One region of the Nonomuraea sp. NPDC050536 genome, then DNA from elsewhere that is predicted to be linked to it. Evidence: riboswitches for the same ligand, from Rfam matches in the RefSeq annotation. Region 1 holds a riboswitch; the other holds the start of a gene.
What was found. A riboswitch is a leader RNA that binds a small molecule or an ion and turns the genes downstream of it on or off. The one in region 1 is predicted to bind glycine.
Positions count from the first base shown of each region.

Region 2: linked by a shared signal. The riboswitch ahead of gcvP (aminomethyl-transferring glycine dehydrogenase) and the one ahead of gcvT (glycine cleavage system aminomethyltransferase GcvT) in region 1 are both predicted to bind glycine.

Region 1 is NZ_JBITHD010000017.1:230,813-237,881, reverse strand. Features, by position in the region: partial or broken gene ACIBHX_RS38285 (serine dehydratase beta chain) at 1-72, opposite strand, end outside; gene gcvH (glycine cleavage system protein GcvH) at 130-519, opposite strand; gene gcvT (glycine cleavage system aminomethyltransferase GcvT) at 521-1,603, opposite strand; glycine riboswitch at 1,740-1,837, opposite strand; gene ACIBHX_RS38270 (hypothetical protein) at 1,946-2,182, opposite strand; partial or broken gene ACIBHX_RS38265 (cation:proton antiporter) at 2,325-2,822, opposite strand; gene ACIBHX_RS38260 (M28 family peptidase) at 2,914-4,242, opposite strand; gene ACIBHX_RS38255 (M4 family metallopeptidase) at 4,304-6,604, opposite strand; gene ACIBHX_RS38250 (LysR family transcriptional regulator) at 6,696-7,069, opposite strand, start outside.
Region 2 is NZ_JBITHD010000004.1:328,814-335,882, forward strand. Features, by position in the region: gene ACIBHX_RS14720 (hypothetical protein) at 1-245, shown strand, start outside; gene ACIBHX_RS14725 (hypothetical protein) at 373-537, shown strand; gene ACIBHX_RS14730 (hypothetical protein) at 645-1,082, shown strand; gene ACIBHX_RS14735 (tol-pal system YbgF family protein) at 1,473-2,264, opposite strand; gene ACIBHX_RS14740 (hypothetical protein) at 2,292-2,891, opposite strand; gene gcvP (aminomethyl-transferring glycine dehydrogenase) at 3,120-5,930, opposite strand; glycine riboswitch at 6,070-6,163, opposite strand; gene ACIBHX_RS14750 (MerR family transcriptional regulator) at 6,238-6,858, opposite strand; gene ACIBHX_RS14755 (bifunctional nuclease family protein) at 7,006-7,069, opposite strand, start outside.

The DNA of each region.
Region 1 (7,069 bases):
CATCGGCCCGCCCGTGTGCGAGCTCGACGGGCCGATTCCGATCTTGAAGAGGTCGAAGACGCTGATCGCCATTGATCCGCCCTTCCGCGGGGAGATGAGCCGGGGCCCTGGCCGGGCCCCGGCCATGGGTCAGGACTCGCCCGAGGTCAGGGCGGTGTACTCCTCGGCGGAGAGCAGGTCCTCCGGATCGCCCTCGACGCGCATGCGGAACATCCAGCCCTCGCCGTACGGGTCGTTGTTGACCAGGTCGGGCGTGTCCACCACGGCCTGGTTCACCTCGACGATCTCGCCGCCGACCGGGGCGTAGATCTCGCTGACGGACTTGGTCGACTCGACCTCGCCCACGGAGTCGCCCGCCTCGACGGTCGTGCCCGCCTCGGGGAGCTGCACGTACACGACGTCACCAAGGGCCTCAGCCGCGTAGGCGGTGACGCCCACGGTCACGGTGATGCCGTCGTCGAGTCCGGCCACCCACTCGTGTTCCTTGGTGTAGCTCAGCTCGTCAGGGATGTTGCTCAACTTACTTCCTCCTGTAGAAAGGCAGCTCGACCAGGTCCATAGGTTCCTGGCTGCCCCGGATGTCCACGGCCAGACCCTCTTGCACACCAGTGTCCACGTAGGCCATCGCGATGGGCTTGCCCAGGGTCTGGGAAGGCGCACCGCTGGTGACCTCGCCGACGACGGTGCCGTCCTTGGTGACCGGGTAACCGTGGCGCGGCACCCGGCGGCCCTGGGCGACCAGGCCGACCAGCCGACGCCTGGGCGGGGTTTCCTTGACCGCCTCCAGCGCCGCCCTGCCGACGAAGTCTCCGGGCTTGTCGAATTTCACCACTCGTCCCAGTCCCGCGTCGAACGGGGTCAGCTCCGTGTTCAGCTCGTTGCCGTACAGCGGCATGCCCGCCTCCAGCCTGAGCGTGTCCCTGGCCGACAGCCCCGCGGGGATCATCCCGTACGGTGTGCCGATGCGGGTGAGCGCCTCCCAGAGCGGGACGGCGTCCTGGTTGGCCACGAACAGCTCGAACCCGTCCTCACCGGTGTAACCGGTGCGCGCGATGAGCGCCTGCCGCCCGTCGACCACGCCGGGCAGGCCCGCGTAGTACTTGAGGTTCTCCAGGTCGGCGTCGGTGAGCTGGGACAGGATCTCCTGCGCCCTCGGGCCCTGGACGGCGATCAGCGCGTACTGGTCGGAGCGGTCCTCGACCGTGGCGTCGAAGTCCTTCGTCCGATTTACCAGTTCATCAGCGACTTTTTCGTAGTTGGAGGCGTTTGCCACCACCATGAACTCGTCGTCCTGGAGCCGGTAGACGATGAGGTCGTCGATCACCCCGCCCCCGGGATTGACGATCATGGTGTAGCGCGCCCGGCCCGGCGTCAGCGCGGACAGGTGGCCGACCAGCGCGTAGTCCAGCGCCAGCGCGGCCTGCGGGCCGGTCACGAAGATCTCGCCCATGTGCGACAGGTCGAAGAGCCCGGCCGCCTGGCGGACCGCGGTGTGCTCGGCGGACTCGCTGCCGTAGCGCAGCGGCATCAGCCAGCCGGCGAAGTCGGTGAGCGTGGCGCCGAGACTCTCGTGTACGTCTCGCAGCGGTGTCGGTCGGGACATGTCGTTTCGCACCTCAGGGCAGGGTCGGATGCCAGGATCCTCCCCCTCTGTCATCGTTGCCTGAGAGCTTCGCCCGGGTTTTGCCGGACTTTCACCTTCGGCGAGGCCTGTGACAGGCCTGCTTTCCAGAGGTCACCTCGCCCGTGCGGTCCTTTGCCTTGAGAGGTTCGCGGGGAGGGCTTGCTCCTTCAGGGGCCCTGACCGGGTGTCAGGACGCTCTCCCGCACGGCTTCGACGGTGTCCCCGCCAGCCTAGCGCGGATTCGGCCTGACAGCTCTAGGGCTTCTCTGGTACGGCAGGGCCGCCGCCACCGCCTCCCCCGGGACGGCCGCCCTCCCATGGTCAGGGGCGGCGGGTGGCGTGGGGGTCGCGGAGGTCGATCTCCTCGGTGAGGCGGTGGAGGGTGGGGGCGCCGATCCGGCCTTCCGCGTACTGGCGGTTGAGGCTGTCGCGCTGCGCCTTGGCCACCTCGCGCCGCAGTTCCGTGGAGTGGCCGTGGGCCTCGATGGTGACGACCTGGCGCTGGCCCCACACCTGGGTGGCGTCGTGTTCGGGCGCGACCTGGTCCAGGCGCCGCATCGCGGCCGAGGCGGCCACCCGCCTGGCCTGCGCCTCCTCCTCGGTCGGCGGCCGCGAAGGCCGGGCACGAGGTGAGGAGGGCGAGACCGACCGCGAGCCCCACCAGCGCCCCGCCGGCGATCGCCCCCGCGATCTGCAGGGCGGCATGCGGTACGGTCACCGGCCTGGACAGCTGCTCCAGCGCGATCGCGAACAGCACCACCGCGACGCCCTCGTTGACGAGGCTCTCGCCGCGCAGCAGCGTGGTGAGCCGCTCGGGAGCGCCCAGACGTTCGAGCGCGCGGGCCTCGGTCGGGGCGAGCGCGGCACCGAGCGCCAGCGCGGCCGCCCACGGCAGCTCCGGGAGCAGCAGGTGCGCGACCAGGCCGGCGACGGCGGCCGACAGCAGCGTGAGCCCGACGCCGAGCATCGCGATCGCGCCCCAGTCGGCGCGGGCCTCGCGCGGGGCGGAGCGTTCCGCGGCGTGCTGGTAGATCAGCGGCGGGATCAGGACGGTCAGCACGAACGCCGGATCCAGCCGGACCGAGGGCACGAACGGCAGCGCGCCGAGCAGCAGGCCGAGCAGGACCAGCAAGGGGGTGGGTGGTAGGCGGAGCCGCCTGCTGAGGTAGCGGGCGGCGACGATCGAGACGGCGACCACCCGCAGCGATGTAGAGCGGCGAGCCGGTCGGGAAAAGCAGCACGAGCTCGACGCTGGGTACGGCGTCGGGCTCGTGGTGCTGTCGAGTGTGCTACGACCGCTGCCATAAGGCGGGGACGTTGGGTGGCTCCCAGTCGGGTTGCGAGGTGTGCGCCTGCAGGCATCGGTACTGGACGCCGTTGTAGGTGACGGTCGCGCCGGTCGCGTAGGCGGTCCACGGCTGCCAGGTGGTGCCCTGGCCGCCGCTCACCGTCAGTGCGAAGGGCGCCGAGTGGCCGGGGTCGCCCAGGCCGATCGTGTAGGTGTTCGGCGTGACGCCGCTGGTGGTGGCGATGGTCACGGTGGACGACTGGCCCGCCGTGATCGTCTGCGGATTGAAGGTCACGCTCACACCGGAGGGTAAGTTCGTGGCCGACAGGGAGATGGTCTGTCCCTGCCCGGACGAGCTCAGCGTGGTGGTGGCCGACTGCCCGGGCTGGACCGTGGCCGAGGCCGGGTTCACCGAGACGGAGTAGTCGGGCGTGCCCGCGCCCACGGCCAGCTTCCACAGCACGTAGGCGGTGGCGTCGGTGTTGCGGTCCAGCGCCGTGACGTTGATGTTGGCCGGGTAGCTGTCACACGAGCTGTGGTAGCACCGGTCGAACGGCTGGCCCGCCGTACCGCCCCACTTGGCGACCTCCGCGGAGGTCTTGATGTAGTCGGCGCCCGCGGCGACGCCGCCCACCCTGACGCCGGCGTTCTTGAACGAGGCGTGGTCGCTGCGGCCGTCGCCCTCGTCCTCCGGCTCGGTCTGCAGGCCGAGCGTGCCGTAGTAGTCGTTGAACAGCCGCTGCAGCGCGGGATCGTCGTCGTAGACGAAGTAGCCGGCGTTGGGCGAGGCGACCATGTCGAAGTTGAGGTACACCTCCACGCCGCTCGCGCCGCCGCTCTGCACGTAGTAACGCGAGCCCACCATGCCCTGCTCTTCGGCTCCCCACCAGCCGAAGCGCACGTGCTTGGTGAGCGTGGGCCTGGTCGCGGCCAGGGTCAGCGCGATCTCGAGCAGGCTGGCCGAGCCGGATCCGTTGTCGTTGATGCCGGGCCCGGCCGAGACGCTGTCGAGGTGCGCGCCGAGCATCACGGTCTGGTTGGCGGGGCCGCCCGGCCAGTCGGCGATCAGGTTGCTGCCGCCGCTGAAGCTCTGCACGCGGGTGGTGAACCCGGCGGCGTCCAGCTTGCCCTTGACGTAGTTGATCGAGGCGGTGAAGCCGGACCGGCCCGAGGCCCGGTTTCCGCCGTTCTGCGAGGCGATCGTCTGCAGCTGGCTGAGGTGGGCCTGCACGTTCGCCACCGGGACGTCCGGTGGCGTGGACGGATCGGCGACGGGCGCGAGCGAGGTCGCCGCCAGCGCCAGCGCCGACGCGACGAGTTTGATTCTCATGAGTCCTCACACGAAAAGGGGGCGGCCGCCCCGGAGTGAACGGCCGCCCCAGCTCACGGGATTAGATCGGCTGCCAGAGCGCCGGTACGGCGGGCGGCGTCCAGTCCGGCTGGCTGGTGTGCGCCTGCAGGCACCGGTACTGCACGCCGTTGTAGGTGACGACCGCGCCGGTCGCGTAGGCGGTCCACGGCTGCCAGGTGGTCTGCGAGCTGCCGCTGACCGTCAGGCTGAACGTGGCCGTGTGGTCGGCGCCGGCCCCGTCGGCGTTCAGCCCGATCGGGTAGGTGTTCGGCGACACCGACGCGGTCGTGGTGAACGTGACGGTCGACGACTGGCCCGCGTTGATCGTCTGCGGGTTGAACGTCACCGTCACTCCGCTGGGCACGTTGGTGGCCGACAGCGTGATCTGCTGCGTCTGGCCCGCGGTCACCTGGGTGCTGATCGTCGCCGTGGCCGACTGCCCCGCCTGGACCGACGCCGAGGCCGGGCTGACGGTGAAGGAGTAGTCACTGCTCGGCTGCCCGATCTGCAGGGTGTAGTTCGCCTGGTGGGTGGCGTTCGCGCCGGTGGCGATCACCTGGATCGACTGCGTGCCGCTGCTGCCGGCCGAGGTGGTCAGCGTCAGCGTCGAGGTCTGGCCCGCCGTGATCGTCGGCGGGTTGAGCTGGGCCGTCACGCCCGCGGGCAGCGTGCCCGTGCTCAGCGTGATCTGTTGCGCCGAGCCGCTGGTCACCGTGGTCCTGACCGTGGTGGTCGCCGTGCCGCCCGGCTGGACGGTGCCGGAGGCCGGGTCGAGCGCCAGGCTGAAGTCGTTCTGCTGCGCGGTGCAGGTCGGCTCGCCCGACTGCGCGCCCACGCTCACACCGCTCCATGCCGCCTTCACCACGTTGAACTCGTTGCACCCGGAGAACAGCGACTTGGCCGCGTTCAGGGTGGCCACCCTGGCCTTGCCGTACGTCCACGGCAGGGTCTTGGTGTTGAGCGCGGCCAGGTAGATCTGGCCGGCCTTCTGGATGCCGATGCCGGTGATCGCCGCGCCGCCGTCACACCTGGTGCTCCCGTTGGTACCCTCTGCGACCAGGTAGAACCAGTGGTTCTGCGGGCCGGCCGCCGCGTGCACCTCGGTGCTCGGGATCGAGGAGCTGTAGCAGTTCGGGTCGCCGGTGGCCGACGGGTTCTGCATGTTCCTGATCGGGCCGTTGCCCGCCAGGTTGACCTCCTCGCCGACCAGGTAGTCGGGCGGGTCGAGGCTGGCCGGCTCGTTGACGTAGTGCTCGAGCAGGGCGCCGAAGATGTCGCCGGTCGACTCGTTGAGCCCGCCGGTCTCGTTGCCGCTGCCCGAGCCGCCGCCGCCGGAGAACTGGAAGACGCCGTGGCCGAACTCGTGCCCGACGACGTCCATCGAGGTCAGCTGCTGGCTACCGGCCTGGTTGTGGCCGAAGGTGGCGTACGAGCCGGTCCAGTAGGCGTTGACCTCGTTCAGCCCCACGTAGGCCGGGTAGCCGCCGCCTTGGCCGTTGATGCCGTTGCGGCCCAGCCAGTTCTTGAGCATGTCCCACTCGTGCTGGACGTCGAACAGCGCGTCCACGCACGCGGTCTCCAGGTTCGTGCCGCCGCCGTTGCCCCAGCTGTCGGTGGACTTGGTGTACGGCTGGCCGTTCTGCCCGCCGCACTGGATGCCGCTGCGGTTCGGGTCGCGCATGGTGTACGCGGGCGTGGTGTCGATCGTGACGGGGTTGCCGTTGTAGTAGCTGTTGCCGGTGCCCTCACGCACCTCGTCCCACTGGTCGATCACCTTGCCGGTCCCGGCGTCCACGTAGACGTGCAGCGTGCTCGGGTGGTCGGCGCCGGTGACGACGACCTCCCAGGCCAGGCGCGGCTTGGCGGTCGTGGCGTGGATCACCAGGGTGGGCGTGGCCACGGAGGCCACCTTGGCCAGGCGGGTCCTGGCCGTCACCGCCGCCCTCACGGCGGTGACGGCCGGCTTGGTGGAGACGTCGATCCTGCTCTGCTGGCCGGAGGCGACGGACTGCACGACCGCGCCGGAGGAGTCGGTGGCCACGACCACGTCGCCGCCGTAGACCGGCAGGCCCGCGTGGGTGCGGCCGTAGGTGAGGTACTGCAGGCCGCGCGGGCCCTCGATGCTGGAGGTGAGCGCGAAGGAGTCCTGGTCGGTGGCCTGTAACGCCGCCTTGTCGGCCTTTATCAGGTTCTGCGAGGTGGCGATCGCGTTATGACGGGGATCGGGGGATGGCGGGTCCACCGCCCTCGCCGCCCCGGCGCTCGTGGCGCCGGCGAGCGAGACGGTGGAGAGGGCCACCGCGAGCACGGCGGCAGCCCCCAGCCTGAGCTTGGGTTTCACTCTCTTGGCTCCTCAGGGGGTGTCGGAGTGGAGTCGATCCCAAGTCTTCACAGGCCGTGTAGAGGGCGGTACCCAACAACTTCCTATAACGTCACGCTATGGCCCTTCCGTGGCGCTTCAACCAGGCGCGATAGACGGGCGCCCGCATCGACTCCGCCCAGTACGTCTTGCGCACCGTCTCGACGAGATCGTCGGCCTGACCCCCGAACGGGCCCCGCGTCGTCCAGCCCAGCACGTGACGGAAGCGCAGCGGCGCGTCCTTCAGCGGGCGCAGCGTGACGCGCTCCCTGGCCGGCGCGGTGGCCTGGAACAGCCCTACGCAGCGGCCCTCGGAGATCAGGTCCAGAGCCACCTCGAGGTTGACGCCGTAGGCCAGGCGCGGCGCGAAGCCGCTTTCCGTGCAGGCCCCCCAAAAGTGCTCGCGCGGCCCCGACTCCAGCTGCGCCGGCTGCGCCCAGTCCTCCT
Region 2 (7,069 bases), on a different contig from region 1:
GCGTCCAGAGCGAGCTGCACGGCCACGCCCCCAGCCCCTACGCCCCCTACTCCCCTCCCCCGCCACCTGCCAAGGCCAGGAGCGGCGCGGGCCACATGGTGGTGCTGGCGCTGGGTTCGATGGCCCTGGGCGTGCCGCTGGTCGGCATCGCCGCCGCCAACGCCGGGTTCATCGGCCTGCTGGTGGCGCTGGTGGCGATCGTGGCCATCAACGTGGCAGGCGCCGCGGCCATCGCGCACCGGTGAGTCACCCCCGACGACCGAGCGGGCCCTGGAATCCCTTGCCCCGAGGCACTTCCGCCTGGAAAGCCTCCCCACACCCATCCCCGGTCCCGGGCGGGTCCTGGTGTCGCCGGGCTTCACGCTGACGGACGTGAGCGACTTGCTCGACCAGGAGGTGCCTGCCTCCTTCGCCGATCCGGTCAGCGCACCTGCGGGCGGGCGGTGGACCGGGCGCGCGAGCGACTCAAGGTGCATCGGGTCGGCCGCGGAGCTGCGTGAACGGCTGGCGGCCAGGGTGGGAGTCGATTCCTTGTAGGATCGCGGATCATGCAACGCATGACTGGTTTGTTGATCGGCGCCGTCTTCGGGGCGATTTTCGTTTTTGTGAATGCTCATGCCCCGTTGGGAGCTACCGCCGGGATTGTGCTGCGGGTGCTGGCCGGGATCGCGCTGGCAGTCGTGATCGGGCTGTGGTTCCGCGCGGCCAGGCCGGGTGCCGCCGCGGCGCCCGACAATGTCCCTTCGGCGCCGTTCTTCGGGGTGGGCTACCGGTGGGTGGTGGCCGGTGAGGTCGTGCTGCTGTTCGGCGGGATGTGGCTGATGCGTGCGCTCGGGGTGCCCGAGCAGGTGAACGTGGCCTGGATCGCCTTCGTGGTCGGCGTCCACTTCATGGCGCTCGCCCCGGTCTGGCGGCAGCGCAGCATCCTCGTCACCGGCGTCACGCTCACCGTCCTCGGCGTCGCGGGCTTCGCCATGGCCGCCGCCTCAGCCCTCACCTGGATCCCCTTCGTCAGCGGCGTCATCTCCGGCGCCGTCCTCCTCGCCGGCTCGCTAACCTTCGCCCTCCAGCCCCGCACCTAACCCGCATATCAGCCCCCTGCGCGGCACAAGCGGCTCCTCCACGGGTGCATTCCCGCGCCGGGGTCGGCGAGGCGTGGTGCGGCGCTCGTCCGGCGCAATGTACGGCGGGCCAGGTGGGCCGTGGCGCCCGGATCACCGGGGGACGCGGTGGCGGAAGCAGCAGGGACCGTGGTGACCAGATCACCGGGGACGCGGTGGCGGAGGTAGTGGGGACCGTGGTGCCTGGATTACGAGGCGCCGTGACGGTGGGTGAGTGTCACCGACTCGCCGGAAGCGCCGCCCGCGGGCCCGCGGCCGAAGTACGGCAGGCGGCCGTTAGCGGCGGCTCAGCCGTACAAAACGTGAAGAGTGGCCCAGCCGTACAAGAGCGGCCCAGCCGGACAGGCGGCGCTAGCGGGCGTAGCGGAGGCGGACCTCGTCGGCGACGGAAGGGTCTGGGTGGTTGAGGCCGTAGGACCACACGTGGTCGGCGTCGTCCGCGCGCCCGCGCAGGGGCAGCGTGCGGGCCAGCAGCTCGATCGCCAGCGCCGTGGTCCCCGGGTCGCCGCCCTCCTCGACCGCGGTGGCCAGCTCGGCGCAGGCCAGCTCCAGGTGCGCGATGCCGAGCTGCACCCGCAGCCGCGGCGCCTCCTCCTCCGGCGCCGTCTCCAGGGCCGCGAGCAGGACCTCGGCCGCGTCAGCGGGATCGCCCCGGTCGAGCGCCAGGTCGGCCAGGTGCTGGGCGGCGCGGGCGGCCAGCACCGGGTCGTCGCCGGTGACGACCTCGCCGAGCTCGCGTTCCGCCTCGTCGGCGTCGTCGGCCTGCATGGCGAGCCTGGCCAGCGCGAGGTGCGCGAGCGGCAGGTAGGCGTCGGTGCCGACGCCGATCACGGCCTGCCAGGCGGCCCTGGCCTGCTCGGCGCGGCCCTCGCGTTCGAAGCCGCGAGCCAGGTGGCAGGCGGCCTGGGAGGCGTACTCGGGGTGGCCGGTGGCCAGCGCGGTGCGGGCCGCGGCCCTGGCGCCCTCCAGGTCGCCCCGCTCCTCCAGCACCACGGCCAGACCCACCGCCGCCTGCGCCCTGTCGGGGCCGTCGGGGTCGGCGGCCAGCTCGATCAGTATGGCCGCCGCGCCCTCGAGGTCGCCCTGCTCGGCGAGATGGCGGGCGGTGTCGAGGGGTGGAGACTCCAGCTCTGAGGACGTCATCGGCCCGACTCTAACGACTTCCCGCGATCATGTCTGCCGACTTGGCCGTGAAGGGCTGGGCGGTTTGTCGCGGATCCACAGCCGGCGCACCGTCCTGATCATCACCAGGCCGAAGGCGGCCTGGAACACCGCCTGGCTGAGCACCAGGTGTCCCGAGTCGGACAGCACGTAGAGGCCGGACACGACGCCGCTGAGGAACTGCAGCGACACCAGGACGACCGCGAGGAACTCGCCCGCGTCCCACACGACCAGCCGGATGGCCAGGATCAGCTGGAACAGGAACAGCGCGGCGCCGAACGTGCGGTGCACCCAGTGGACGCCCTCCCCCAGCGTGTAGGGGGTGAGCAGGACGCCCACCAGCAGCAGCGCGAAGGAGTCTCCCGCCAGGCGGACGAGTCGCGGCGCGGGCAGCACGGGCGCGGCGGCTCGCAGCCCCCGCCGGGTGAACAGACCGGCGCCCACCAGGCCGATCGCGTAGGGCACGATCGTGCGCCAGTGGACGCCGAAGTCACTCATCCCGCAGTTGCCGGTCACGCACGAGGGCAGGACGACCATGCACACCAGTAGGCCGCCTAACAGGCAGACCTGCCCTTTGATCAGGTCGCCCACCACGTCGTCGCGCGCCAACCCGGGAGACCTCCCTGCAAAGTCAACCCGTCGTCACAACCACGGTACTGGTCAGTCCTCGTAGGCCTCCAGTGTTGTAGGACACAGTGCACGCGCAGACCTTTCTGGTCCTAGTCTTCGTAGGCCTCCAGTGTTGTAGGACACAGTGCACGCGCAGACGTTTCTGGTCCTAGTCTTCGTAGGCCTCCAGTGTTGTAGGACACAGTGCACGCGCAGACCTTTCTGGTCCTAGTCTTCGTAGGCCTCCAGAGGAGGGCACGCGCAGACCAGGTTGCGGTCGCCGTAGGCCTGGTCGATGCGGCGGACCGGGACCCAGTACTTGCCGTCGCGCAGCGACGCCACCGGGTAGGCGGCCTCGGTGCGGGTGTAGGGGTGGGTCCACTCGTCGGCGGTGACCGACTCGGCCGTGTGCGGGGCGTTGCGCAGCGGATTGTCCGTCCGGTCGTACTGCCCCGACCCGACCTTGGCGATCTCGCCCCTGACGGCGATCATCGCGTCGGCGAACCGGTCGAGCTCGTCCAGGTCCTCGCTCTCGGTGGGCTCGATCATCAGCGTGCCCGCCACGGGGAAGGACATCGTGGGCGCGTGGAAGCCGTAGTCGATGAGGCGCTTGGCCACGTCGTCCACGGTGACGCCGGTCTCCTTGGTGATCTGGCGCAGGTCGATGATGCACTCGTGGGCGACCAGCCCGCCACGCCCGGTGTACAGGACCGGGAAGTGCGGGGCGAGCCTGCGGGCCAGGTAGTTGGCCGACAGGATCGCCTGCTCGGTCGCCGCGGTCAGCCCGTCGCTGCCCATCATCCGGACGTAGGCCCACGAGATCGGCAGGATCCCCGCGGACCCGTACGGCGCGGCCGAGACGGAACCGGTGCCCCGCCCGGGCAGGAACGCGGCCAGGTGCGCCCGCACCGCGACCGGCCCGACGCCGGGACCGCCGCCGCCGTGCGGGATGCAGAAGGTCTTGTGCAGGTTCAGGTGGGAGACGTCGGCGCCGAACTCGCCCGGCTTGGCCAGGCCGACCAGCGCGTTGAGGTTGGCGCCGTCGACGTAGACCTGGCCGCCGGCCTCGTGCACCTTGGCGCAGACCTCGGTGATGCTCTCCTCGTAGACGCCGTGCGTCGACGGGTAGGTCACCATGATCGCGGCGAGCGTGTCACGGTGCTTGGCGATCTTGGCGTCGAGGTCGGCGAGGTCCACGTTGCCCTCGTCGTCGCAGGCCACGACCACGACCCGGAGGCCGGCCATGACGGCGCTGGCGGCGTTGGTGCCGTGCGCGCTGGACGGGATGAGGCAGATGTCACGCTCGCCATGGCCGCTGGCCTGGTGGTAGGCGCGGATGGCCAGCAGCCCGGCGAACTCGCCCTGCGAGCCGGCGTTGGGCTGGATGGAGACCGCGTCGTAGCCGGTGACCTCGGCCAGCCAGTCCTCCAGCGTCTCGATCAGCTCGCGGTAGCCGGCGGTCTGCTCCTCGGGCGCGAACGGGTGGATCGAGGCGAACTCCGGCCAGGTGATGGGCTCCATCTCCGTGGTGGCGTTCAGCTTCATCGTGCAGGAGCCGAGCGGGATCATCGACCGGTCGAGCGCGATGTCCTTGTCCTGCAGCTTGCGCAGGTAGCGCAGCATCGCGGTCTCGGAGTGGTGGGTGTGGAAGACCGGGTGGGTCAGGAAGTCCGACTCGCGCGCCAGCGAGGCCGGCAGCGCGTCCTGCTCGGCCAGGTCCGTCAGGGAGACGGCCACGCCGAAGGCGGCGGCGACCTGCTCCAGGTGGGCGAGCTCGGTCTTCTCGTCGCAGGAGATCGACACGTGGTCGTCGTCGACCCGCCACAGGTTGATGCCGCGCTCGGCGGCGCCGGCCACGACCTCGGCGGCCCTGCCGGGCACGCGGGCCAGCACGGTGTCGAAGAACTCGCCGTGCGCGACCTCGACCTTGCCCGCGCGCAGGGCAGCGGCCAGCGTCACGGCCATGCGGTGAGTACGGCGGGCGATGCGGCGCAGCCCGTCGGGCCCGTGGTAGACGGCGTACATGCCGGCGATGTTGGCCAGCAGGACCTGGGCGGTGCAGATGTTGCTGGTGGCCTTCTCGCGGCGGATGTGCTGCTCGCGGGTCTGCAGGGCCAGCCGGTAGGCGGGCGCGCCGTCGGCGTCGAGGGAGACGCCGACCAGACGGCCGGGCAGCTGGCGCTGCAGGCCCTCGCGTACCGACATGTAGGCGGCGTGCGGGCCGCCGAAGCCGAACGGCACGCCGAAGCGCTGGGAGGAGCCGATCGCGATGTCGGCGCCGAGCTCGCCCGGCGTGGCCAGCAGGGTCAGCGCGAGCAGGTCGGCGGCGGCCACGACCAGCGCGCCGGCGGCGTGCGCCTGCTCGGCGATGCGGCGGAAGTCCCTGACCCGGCCGGAGGCGCCCGGGTACTGCACGAGCACGGCGAAGCACTCGGGCAGCTCGCCCTCGAGGTCGGAGTAGACCAGCTCGATGCCCAGCGGCTCGGCGCGGGTGGCCAGCACGGCCTTGGTCTGCGGCAGGGCGTCGGCGTCCACGACGAACACGTCGCTCTTGGACTTGCCGGCCCGGTGCGCCAGCGTCATCGCCTCGGCGGCGGCCGTACCCTCGTCCAGCAGGGAGGCGCCGGCGACGTCCAGGCCCGTGAGGTCGGAGACGACGGTCTGGAAGTTGAGCAGCGCCTCCAGGCGGCCCTGCGAGATCTCCGGCTGGTAGGGCGTGTAGGCGGTGTACCAGCCCGGGTTCTCCAGCAGGTTGCGGCGGATGACCGCGGGGGTGATCGTGTCGTGGTAGCCCAGGCCGATCATGGAGGTCATGACCCGGTTGCGGCCGGCCAGGGCACGCAGCTCGGTGATCGCCTCGGTCTCACTGGCGGCGGCGGGCAGTTTGAGTCGGTCCTTGGCCCTGATGGCCTCGGGCACGGCCACCGCTACCAGGTCCGCGACGGTCTCGAAGCCGACGGCCTCGAGCATGCGCTGTTGCTCGTCGGCGTTGGGGCCGATGTGCCTGGTGGCGAACGGCGGTGCTGTCAAATCGGTCATGATGACTCCCGAGGCAGTGGAGACCGGCGCGCGGACGGTTCTCCCCCTCTGTCATCGGGACCTGAGAGCTTCACCCATGTGAGGGGCTTGCACCGTCGGTGAGACACGTCTGGCGGACGCGCCCGCTTTCCAGAGTTGCCTCGCCCGAGCGGTACGGGATGCCTGAGAGATTCCGGGGAGGGTTGCTCCTTCGGCGCCCCGGTTGCGGCCGGGGACTCTCCCGCACGGGGTCGTCAGCCGTTATGTTCCTAGATTACTACGATGAACCGTGTTAACCGGTCCATCGCAGGTCGTGGCATTTGTGCCTCTACCCTATGCGCCGGGCGCGCCGGCGGCGCGCGAGTTCGTCAGCGGGATGGTCGGCCGGGACGTCGTCCTCGACCGCCGCCCGTTCCCCCGGCAGCTCCGCGAGGGATCCCTCGACCTCGCGCCAGACCCTGCCGAGCGCGATGCCGAACACGCCCTGGCCGCCCTGGAGCAGGTCTATCACCTCGTCGGCCGAGGTGCACTCGTAGACGCTGACGCCGTCGCTCATGAGCGTGATCTGCGCGAGGTCTCCCACCCCGCGATCGCGCAGGTGCTGGACGGCGGTGCGGATCTGCTGGAGCGAGACCCCGGTGTCGAGCAGGCGCTTGACCACCTTGAGCACCAGGATGTCCCTGAAGCTGTACAGGCGTTGCGAGCCGGAGCCCTGGGCGGCTCTTATCGTGGGCTCGACCAGGCCGGTGCGCGCCCAGTAGTCCAGCTGCCTGTAGGTGATGCCGGCCGCCGCGCAGGCCGTCGGGCCGCGGTATCCGATGTCATCGGGCAGTGTCGCAGGCTGCTCGTCGAAGAGCAGGCCCTGCTCTCCGGCACGCTGCCGCGCACTCTCACGCCGCACCGGATCTTCCTGGCCGGCCGTCTTTCCCTCGCCGCTGCTGACCGCCACGCGGACCTCCGGCTTTCTCTCATCCCGTGGCCTGATCTGGGGGTTTGTAATGCGCGACCACGGGTTTCACTTGCACCGTAGGACCGTGACCATGCACAGTCAACGATCCCGCCCGGCGCGTCGTGAAGCGTAAATGCACTGAAATACCTACCCCGCCCTGCCAAAGTCTTCTGGAGTGATCGTGTCAAGGAACTCCTTGAACTTCTCCACC